2 regions of the Paraburkholderia sp. BL17N1 genome follow, and region 1 is predicted to be linked to the other one. Evidence: riboswitches for the same ligand, from Rfam matches in the RefSeq annotation. Region 1 holds a riboswitch; the other holds the start of a gene.
The links. A riboswitch is a leader RNA that binds a small molecule or an ion and turns the genes downstream of it on or off. The one in region 1 is predicted to bind thiamine pyrophosphate.

Region 1 (5,015 bases):
AGCGCGCGAACGCCTGGGCAGGGGCGTCAGGCAAACCGGCGAGACGCGGAAAATGGCTCAGATCGGCGGGAAAGGCGTCGTCGGCACGGGTTTCGTCGCCGTCGCGCCAGGCGAGCGCCAGCACCAGTGCGTCATGCGGGTCGAAGCCGCAGTCGAGGAACGCCGCCAGCGCGGCAATCCAGTCTTCCGCCAGATGACCGTCGAGGCGGTATTTTTCGCCGCCCAGATGCAGTGTGGCCTTGTCCTCGGCGGCTTCGATCACGCCGGCGCCCCGCACCAGCCAGCGCGCCATCTGCTCGCCATGCTGCTGCGCGTCGGCGATCACGATCAGATCGCCGCCGTTCGGCTCGTCCGGCGCGGTCAGGCAGATGCGCCACGGCGCATGCGTCGGCGGCCAGTCGCCCAGCCGGGCGCGGATGCGCTCGGCGGCTTCGGTGAGTTCGTCGGCGGGCGGCCAGAACAGGTCGCGGTCTTTCAATGTCAATGTCTGCGTCATGCGGCGCTCCCGTCTTGATGCCAGAACGGCATGCCGACCACCGGCGTGCTCGCGTGCGCGCTTTCGCGCTCGGCCATCGGCCCCGCCAGAAAAGCCTGGCGCCCCGCTTCGACGCCCAGCGCGAAGGCGCGCGCCATCGCGTCGGGATGAGTGGCCTGCGAAACCGCGGTGTTGAGCAACACGCCGTCGAAGCCCCATTCCATCACCTGCGCCGCATGCGACGGCACGCCGAGACCGGCGTCGACGATCAGCGGCACGTCCGGCAGACGCTCACGCAACACGCGCAGGCCATATGGATTGATCACGCCCTTGCCGGTGCCGATCGGCGCGCCCCACGGCATCAACGCTTCACAGCCGGCGTCCAGCAAGCGACGGCCGATCACGAGGTCTTCGGTGCAATACGGCAGCACCTTGAAGCCGTCCTTGACCAATTGCGCGGCCGCTTCGATCAGGCCGACCGGGTCGGGCTGCAGCGTGTAATCGTCGCCGATCAGTTCGAGCTTGATCCACTCGGTTTCGAAGATTTCGCGCGCCATATGCGCGGTCGTCACCGCCTCGCCGACGGTCAGGCAGCCGGCCGTGTTCGGCAGTAGCGGTACGCCGTGGCGCTTCAGCAGATCGAAGAAGCCGGCTTCCGCGCCGCCTTCGTTCATTTGCCGGCGCAGCGCGACAGTCACCATGCCGGGCCGCGCGGCATCGATCGAATCGGATAGCGATTGCAGCGACGGATAACGCGAGGTGCCAAGCAGCACGCGGCTCGCGAAAGTCTGGCCGTAGAGCGTGAGCGCGTCGGCGGTATTTGGGGAAGTCATTTGCATAATCTTTTGTCTCCGGCAATCCGGCGTTTCAGGCAATGCATGGCGGTCGTTCAGCCGCCAGCCACGGGTTGCACGACATCGAGCCTGTCGCCCGCTTGCAGCGCGCGCGCCGCGTGCTGGGTGCGCGCCACGAAGTCGCCGTTCAAGGCGACCGCAAACGGCGGACGCGCGCCGAACGCGGTCAGCGCGTCCGCGACAGTCGCGCCCTCGGGCAGCGACAACGGCTTCTGATTGATATGAATGTCCATGGTGTTCGAATACGTTTCAGTCGATGGCGAAAGCGGCGTGGCGGGCAGCGCTCGTCTGAGTCATGACGGGTCGCGCAACGCTCATGCCGGCTCCCGCGCGGAGTCCAGTTGAAAAAGCTCGCTCCAGCGCGCGTCGCGCTGCCAGTCGGCGAAGGCATCGGCGTCGCCGATGCGGCCGTCGAGCAGCGCCGCGGCGAAGCGCACGGCTTCGTCGGCGACTTCGGGCACGATCATGTAGCCGTGCCGGTACAGGCCGTTCACGCGCAGTGTCTGCGCGCCGTCCCACAGCAACGCCGGACGGTGGTCCGGCAGAGTTGGGCGGCACTGCGAATTCAGTTCGAGGATGCGTGCCTCGCCGAAGCCGGGATGCACGGAAAACGCCGCGCTCAGCAGTTCGAGCGCGGAGCGCACGCTGACCGGCGACATGTCCTCGCCTTCCACTTCGGTCGCGCCGATCACGTAGAGATCGTCCTGCTTCGGCGCAATGTAGAGCGGATAGCGTGGATGCAGCAGCCGCACCGGCCGCGTCAGCTTGATACCGGGCGCATGCACGCGCGCGACTTCGCCACGAATGCCGCGCAGCGTAGGCAGCACGGACTTCGCGCCGAGGCCGCGGCAATCGATTGTGATACGCGCGGGCGGCAGCGCACGCTCGTCGACCGGCGTATTCCAGTGCGTGTCGACGCCGCGTTGCGCGAGGCCCGCAGCCAGCGCGGTCAGCACCTGACGGTTGTCCAGCTGGCCTTCACGCGGCAGCAGCCAGCCCTGGTTGAAACGGCCCGCCAAAGCAGGCTCGGCGGCGCCGAGCTGCGCGCCCGCCAGGGTGACGAAGCCGCCGTCCAGCAATTCATCCGGAGCGTTCGAGCGCACCCGGCGTTCGAATAGCGGCGCTTCGGTGCGGTCGGCGTGATGCCAGACGACCAGCGTGCCGTTGCGCTGAAAGAACACCGGCTCAGGAAGTTCGGCCAGCACTTGCGGCCAGGTGTCGAGCGAACTCGCGCCGAGACGGGTGATCAGCAGTTCGGCGCTGGCGGCTTCCGCGAGCGGTGCCAGCATCGCCGCGGCGACCCACGCGGCCGATTGCGTGCCGGCGGCATCGCCACGTTCATAGAGCGCCACGCGATGCCCCTGACCGGCGAGCCGCCACGCCACCAGCCGCCCGCACAGGCCACCGCCGAGCACGGCGAAATCGGGTTGTGCAGAACGCGTCATCGCGCACACTCCGTTTCAGGACGGCAAGCAAAGCTGAAGCACCGCGCGCCGACGGCGGCGTGACGAAGAGCAAAACACATATCTGAAGAATAGGCGGTCATCGAGTCCTTTCCGTACGGCAACAAAGCGCTCGTACCCAGGACGAAACCGGCGGGTGAGGCCGGCCAGGCAATGCGCGATCCAATGACGGACGCTGCCCGGCGGGGAATGGAAGACTGGCTGCTTCCGGAAACTTCCCGCGCCGGTATTACCCGGATCGGGTGCAAAGGGTGTCTCTCAGCCTCGCCGCCGCGCCATGAAAATCATGCCGCCTGTGCGCGAAGCACCCCTGTTTCGTCGAAGGTCATTAGACCATAAAAGGCGCGGCGCCCGCAAACCAGCGGCTGGCCGCGTCGCGCGCGATTTGATCCGACACCATCTTTCACGTTATCAATGCGGCCGAAGGCGGCGCTCTGGCACAATGCCAGCACAGGACGCCGCACGGACGCGGCGCGGGCGGCACGCCGTCCCGCCGTGTTCGCAACTGCAGCGGCGCGGGGCCTCGCGGCGCAAATTAATTTTCGCTTAAGGGCTTCACGCCAGAATCTGACGCTCACTCAGGCGTGCGTTCGTCGAGCACGACGCCCGGGCATGTACCGCAAACCCGCCGCAGGGCAGCCCGCAGACGAGCTGCCCGAACGGGGTCAGCCCCAATGGGCCACCCCGATGGGCCAGCACTACTTCAGGATGCTCATGACACCGAATACCTCTGCCAGCCCCGTGCTGCCGCCGGACGAAAAAGTCTCCGCCTGGAGCCTGATCAAACCTTACTGGGTTTCCGAAGAACGAAAAACGGCCTGGGGCCTGCTCATCGCGATCATCGTGATGAATCTGCTCGTGGTGTGGATCAACGTACGGCTGAACCGCTGGAGCGCCGACTTCTACAACGCGCTGCAAACCAAGAACGTGCACGACTTCCCGCACCTGCTGATGGTGTTCTCGGGGCTCGCGTTCGGCTTCATCATTCTCGCGGTGTACGGCCGTTACCTACGCCAGATGCTCGGCTTCCGCTGGCGCCAGTGGCTGACCACGCGCTACCTGAACGAGTGGCTGAACGACAGCGCCTTCTACCGGATCGAGCGCGACCGCCTCGCCGACAACCCCGACCAGCGGATCAGCGACGACCTCCAGTCGTTCGCCACCAGCACGCTCTCGCTGACGCTCGACCTGCTGTCCACCGTCGTCACGCTGGTGTCGTTCATCACGATCCTGTGGTCGCTAGCCGGCGCGCTGACCATTTCGCTCGGCGGCATGCCGATTGAGATTCCCGGCTACATGGTGTGGGCCGCTGCGCTCTACGCCGTGGTCGGTTCGCTGATCATCCAGAAGGTCGGCCATCCGCTCGTGCCGATCAACTATCAGGCGCAGAAAGTCGAGGCGGATTTCCGTTTCGGCCTGATCCGTCTGCGTGAAAACGCCGAACAGATCGCCTTCTATAACGGCATGGAGACCGAGAAGAAGAACGCGCATTCGCTGTTCGGCCGTATCCGCGACAACTGGTGGCAGGTGATGAAGTACACCAAGCGGCTCACCTTCGTGCTGAGCTTCTACGGCCAGATCGCGATCATCTTCCCGCTGGTGGTCGCCGCACCGCGCTACTTCGCCGGCGCCTTCACATTCGGCGTGCTGATGCAGATCTCCAGCGCCTTCGGCACGGTCAGCGATTCGTTTTCGTGGTTCATCAACAGTTACGGCACTTTGGTCGAATGGCGCGCTACCGTGAACCGGTTGCGTGAATTCAAGCGCGTGGTGCACGCGCCGCGTTTGAAGGAATCGGTCTCGCCGGCTACCGCGCATGGCGGCATCAATCTGCATTTCGTCGACGAGGACAAGCTCTCCACCGACGGCCTCAAGCTCGCCCTGCCCAACGGCAATCCGTTGTCGCGCATTCGCGATGTCGCGATTCAGCCGGGCTCGCGCTGGCTGGTGCGCGGCCCGTCGGGCTCGGGCAAGAGCACGCTGATGCGCGCGCTCGCCGGCTTGTGGCCGTTCGGCGATGGTTCGATCGACGCCCCGGTCAACGCGCGCATGATGTTCATTCCGCAGGTCAGCTACATGCCGATCGGCACGCTCAAAGCGGCGCTCGCCTATCCGTCCGCCGCCGACACCTACACGGACGACGAATGCCGCGAAGCGCTCGTCGTCTGTCATCTGTCGGAATACGCGGACCGTTTGCAGGAAACGGGACACTGGACCCGTATT
Region 2 (5,015 bases), 980 kb from region 1:
CACGCCGAAGCGGTCGGCGGGCGCGTTGACGTTGGCATCCGCGGTTGCGTCCTGGATGCGGATATCGCGGCGAATCTGTGCGTTGCCCGCGACGAGCGGCACCGGGCCGATCCATTGCCGCACAACGCGTTCGTGATGCAAGGTGACGCCGCTGTTTTCGCCGGCGCCGACTTGCGAGCTGAGCGAGTTCTCATAGACAGCGAGGTAGGCGTCCAGCTGGCCCGCTGTGTCCGCCGACTTGCTGGTGAATTGCGCCGTGACGTTGAACGCACCCGGCGTCTGCTGTTGCTTGAGTTCGAGCGCGACGTTCGCTTGCGCCGGCTCGCCGACGACTTTGCCGATGCTGCTCTCGAAACTGTCGCGTCGCGACCAGCTACGCAGTTCGCGTCCCGAGACGAAAATCTCCGGCGTGTAGATGGTGTGACCGCCGCCGAGATCGGTGAGCGCCTGCTGACGTTCGGTGAAACGATGTTGCGAGAAGCGGTCAGTCCAGCCGAGACTATTCCAATAGTCCACGTGCAGCGCCAACGGCACGATGCTTTGCGTCGCGCCGCTGTTTTTCCATTGGCTCAGCCAGTTGTCGGCGGGCGGGCAGCTATTGCAGCCTTCGCTGCTGTACAGCTCGACCAGCGCCACGCGATGCGCCGGGCTATGCGCGCTGCAGACGGCGCTGGCCGCGTCCGCGAGGCCGCTGGCCAGCAGCGTGGTCAGCGCGATAGCGAGCGCGACGCTTCGAGTGAAACGCCGATGGTCTCGGCGGAGTCCGGCGGTTTGCATGACATGCTCCAATCAGGATCTGCACGTTTGTCGGACCACACGGCGGGTTATGACAGCGCGTTTGCAATTTTTCCCAGCTTTTTTCCTGAAGCGCGAACACGTCCGGCGATGCACGACTCGCGTGCTAACATTGCCCTTTCGATCGCGCGCATTCAGTAAGACGAATGGCGGCGCCCTCTTCACTCTCTTTCGCTGCCTGCCGACTACCTCGATGCGCTTTCCGACTTCCCGTGCCTTCTTCCGTTTGCGCCCCCGCCGCGCAACCGGCTGCGCGCGCGCGGAACTCATGCCGCGCCACGCCGGCGAGCCGTCCCGAACGCTCCCGCTCCACGCCGCCCGGCGCTCGATCTAACGCTGCCCGCTCCATTGCCTGAGCCGCGTTGTCGGGCTCCGGGCCGATCTCATCCGCACGCTGTTCCCTCAAATGCAGATCGAATTGGAGTACCCGTCGTGAAAAAGACGAAAACCTGTTACCTCACCGAACTCGACGTCGCCCGTCTCGAGAAACACGCCGCCAGGCCAGGCGCGGACGCGCGTTTGCAAGACATGCTCGACGACGTGCTGGAACGCGCGGTGATTGTCGATTCGCGCGAGATACCTGCCAACGTCGTCACGATGAACTCACAAGCCACGCTGGTCGACGAAACCAGCGGCGAGCAGATGACCTGGACCGTGGTCTATCCGCCCAATGCGGACTTCGCGCACGGCCGCCTGAACGTGTTCTCGCCCGCCGGCATTGCCTTGCTCGGCGCCAAACGCGGCGAGCGCATCCGCTTCACGCCGCCAAGCGGTACTGAGAAAGTGCTGAAGCTGGAAAAGATCCTGTTTCAGCCAGAAGCCGCCGACGATTTCACGCTGTAAGCAACGCCCCGCGCGCCACGCGAAACTTTTTGCCGCGGCATCTGCGGCCGCCCCGTCGATCCGCAACAAGCGCGTAGCGGCCCGCTGTTATTTCCATCATCCGACTTTTCAAGATGGGTTGCCAAGCAGCGGGCGCCCGGTGTATCGTGTGCGCTGCTAACGCGGGGGTCCTGCGTCGCACGGAGGTTGGAGGTCCGTGCCGCGTGGGTGAGAAATACCCTTTGAACCTGATCTGGATAATGCCAGCGCAGGGAAGCGTACGGATTTCGCAGCCAAGCTTTATTGGCTCATCTCTCGCGAATTCCGACTACTTCCGTCTCGTCTCCTGCTTAGCCGCCCCACTCAACGCCATGCTCTGCATGGGACCAGAGTAAGGCGCTAAAGCGCCAACTCTGGTCGACTGCTCTGCATGGGACCGGAGTAAGCGCTAAAGCGCCAACTCCGGTCGACACAGGAGATACGATGAACGCCAATCCGAAGTTCCTTTCCGCCGACGCTCACGTCGACGAAGCCGCTGTCGCGCCGTTGCCGAATTCCCGCAAGGTCTACGTGACCGGCTCGCGTGCCGACATCCGCGTGCCGATGCGCGAAATCTCGCAGGCCGACACCCCCGACAGCTTCGGTGGCGAAAAGAATCCGCCGGTCTATGTCTACGACACGTCGGGCCCTTACTCCGATCCGGAAGCCAAGATCGACATCCGCGCGGGTCTGCCCGCACTGCGCCAGGCCTGGATCGAAGAACGCGGCGACACCGAAGCGCTGACGGGTCTGTCGAGCGACTTCAGCCGCGAGCGCGCCGCCGACACGGCCACCGCCGATCTGCGCTTCAAGGGCCTGCATCGCACGCCGCGCCGCGCGATCGCCGGCAAAAACGTCTCGCAGATGCATTACGCCCGCAAAGGCATCATCACGCCGGAAATGGAATACATCGCGATTCGCGAGAACCAGCGCCGCGCCGAGTATCTGGAGAGCCTCAAGACAAGCGGGCCGAACGGTGAAAAGCTCGCGGCGATGATGGGCCGCCAGCATCCGGGCCAGGCGTTCGGCGCCAGCGCGTTCGGCCCGAACGGTCTCACGGCGATCACGCCGGAATTCGTGCGCGAAGAAGTCGCACGCGGCCGCGCGATCATCCCGAATAACATCAATCACCCGGAAAGCGAGCCGATGATCATCGGCCGCAACTTCCTCGTGAAGGTGAATGCGAACATCGGCAACTCGGCGGTGACGTCCTCCATCGGCGAGGAAGTCGACAAGATGACGTGGGCGATCCGCTGGGGCGGCGACACGGTGATGGATCTCTCCACCGGCAAGCATATCCATGAAACGCGCGAGTGGATCATCCGCAATTCGCCGGTGCCGATCGGCACGGTGCCGATTTACCAGGCACTGGAAAAGGTCAACGGCAAGGCCGAAGACCTGACGTGGGAAATCTTCCGCGACACGCTGATCGAACAGGCCGAGCAAGGCGTCGATTACTTCACGATTCACGCGGGCGTGCGTCTGCAATACGTGCCGCTGACGGCCAAGCGTATGACGGGCATCGTCTCGCGCGGCGGCTCCATCATGGCGAAGTGGTGCCTCGCGCATCACAAGGAAAGCTTCCTGTACGAGCATTTCGAAGACATCTGCGAAATCATGAAGGCGTATGACGTGGCCTTCTCGCTCGGCGACGGTCTGCGTCCCGGCTCGATCTACGATGCCAACGACGAAGCGCAACTCGGCGAACTGAAGACGCTCGGCGAACTCACGCAGATCGCGTGGAAGCACGACGTGCAGACCATGATCGAAGGCCCCGGCCACGTGCCGATGCAGTTGATCAAGGAAAACATGGACCTGCAACTCGAATGGTGTGACGAAGCACCGTTCTACACGCTGGGACCGTTGACGACCGACATCGCGCCGGGTTACGACCACATCACGTCGGGCATCGGCGCCGCGATGATCGGCTGGTTCGGCACGGCGATGCTCTGCTACGTCACGCCGAAGGAACACCTCGGGCTGCCGAACAAGGACGACGTCAAGACCGGCATCATCACCTACAAGCTCGCCGCGCACGCCGCCGATCTGGCGAAGGGCCATCCGGGCGCGCAGGTGCGTGATAACGCGCTCTCGAAAGCGCGTTTCGAGTTCCGCTGGGAAGACCAGTTCAACCTCGGTCTCGATCCGGACAAGGCGCGCGAATTCCACGACGAAACACTGCCGAAGGATTCGGCGAAAGTCGCGCATTTCTGCTCGATGTGCGGGCCGCACTTCTGCTCGATGAAGATCACGCAGGACGTACGCGAATTCGCCGCGCAACAAGGCGTCACCGACGACGAAGCGCTGAAGAAAGGCATGGAAGTGAAGTCGATCGAGTTCATGAAGAAAGGCGCCGAGATTTATCAGCGGCAGTAAGGTTCGGTTCGCGGGGCGGGCGTCGTTATTACGCCACCCGACCCGCCAAACCTCTGCATTGCAGCAACGAAGCCCGCCAATGGCGGGCTTTTTCGTTTGCGCCGCCCGGGCACGCCGCGTGCTAGACGGAGGGAAACACTTGATTACGAAACCGTCGTTTCGCTGACAAGCGCACACATCCGGATACAGGATGCGGCGATACCATCAAACGCATGGGCGGTGTGTACTGCCGACCGTAACCACTGGAGTCAACATCATGAAATCGATACGTCAAATCGGTATGTTTGCGGCCATCGCGGCCGTCCTGATGAGCCTTTCCGCATGCGACGGCATGAGCCGTCAGGGGCGCGACACCGCCATTGGCGCGGGTCTGGGTGGCGCGGCGGGTGCAGCGATCGGCGGCAATGCGCTGTCGACGCTCGGCGGCGCGGCGGCAGGCGGCGTGATCGGGCATGAGGTTGGTAAGTAACGGAGAATCATGCGCATGACATGCGTCGCAAGTCGTCGCGTGTCATGCGAGCGTGGGCCGAACAATGGTTCGCCCACGCTGACCTGCAAGCGGTTCCGCGTCTCAACAGCCATCGCGAGTACGCAGTTCAACCGTTCCGTTCGACCCGCCGCAACGAGGTGAAATAAGCCGTTACGGTTTTGCAATCCTGTTGGTGCCCAGGCGGCGTAAGCTCATGACGTCACGCCCCTGATGGCGGCGTTCGATTCAACCAGGAGCGCGTCATGAAGTCCCGCCTCATCAACACGGCGTGCGCGGTAGGCCAGCGGTGGCCGCTGCGCTTTTCCCCGTCTTTCCCACGCCTTTCGCAAACAGGCATCGCGCTTGGTGGCGCGGTCTGTTTAATGACGCTGTCTGGCTGCTATTACCCGTACGGCTACTATCCGGCGTATTCACCGTATTACGCGACGGTCCCCGCAGCGGGAACGCAACAGGCAGTCCCGGTCGGGCAAGACACCTATTCGGCAGATCAGCA

Region 2: another riboswitch for thiamine pyrophosphate. It lies ahead of thiC (phosphomethylpyrimidine synthase ThiC); the one in region 1 lies ahead of B0G82_RS07840 (FAD-dependent oxidoreductase).

Annotation. Positions count from the first base shown of each region.
Region 1 covers NZ_RBIW01000001.1:1,767,826-1,772,840, reverse strand. The annotation lists gene thiE (thiamine phosphate synthase) at 1-496, opposite strand, end outside; gene B0G82_RS07850 (thiazole synthase) at 493-1,308, opposite strand; gene thiS (sulfur carrier protein ThiS) at 1,365-1,562, opposite strand; gene B0G82_RS07840 (FAD-dependent oxidoreductase) at 1,644-2,774, opposite strand; TPP riboswitch at 2,991-3,114, opposite strand; gene B0G82_RS07835 (ABC transporter ATP-binding protein/permease) at 3,507-5,015, shown strand, end outside.
Region 2 covers NZ_RBIW01000001.1:2,750,666-2,755,680, reverse strand. The annotation lists gene B0G82_RS12455 (DUF1223 domain-containing protein) at 1-777, opposite strand, end outside; gene B0G82_RS12450 (GreA/GreB family elongation factor) at 1,228-1,638, shown strand; TPP riboswitch at 1,792-1,910, shown strand; gene thiC (phosphomethylpyrimidine synthase ThiC) at 2,101-4,032, shown strand; gene B0G82_RS12440 (glycine zipper 2TM domain-containing protein) at 4,289-4,501, shown strand; gene B0G82_RS12435 (hypothetical protein) at 4,765-5,015, shown strand, end outside.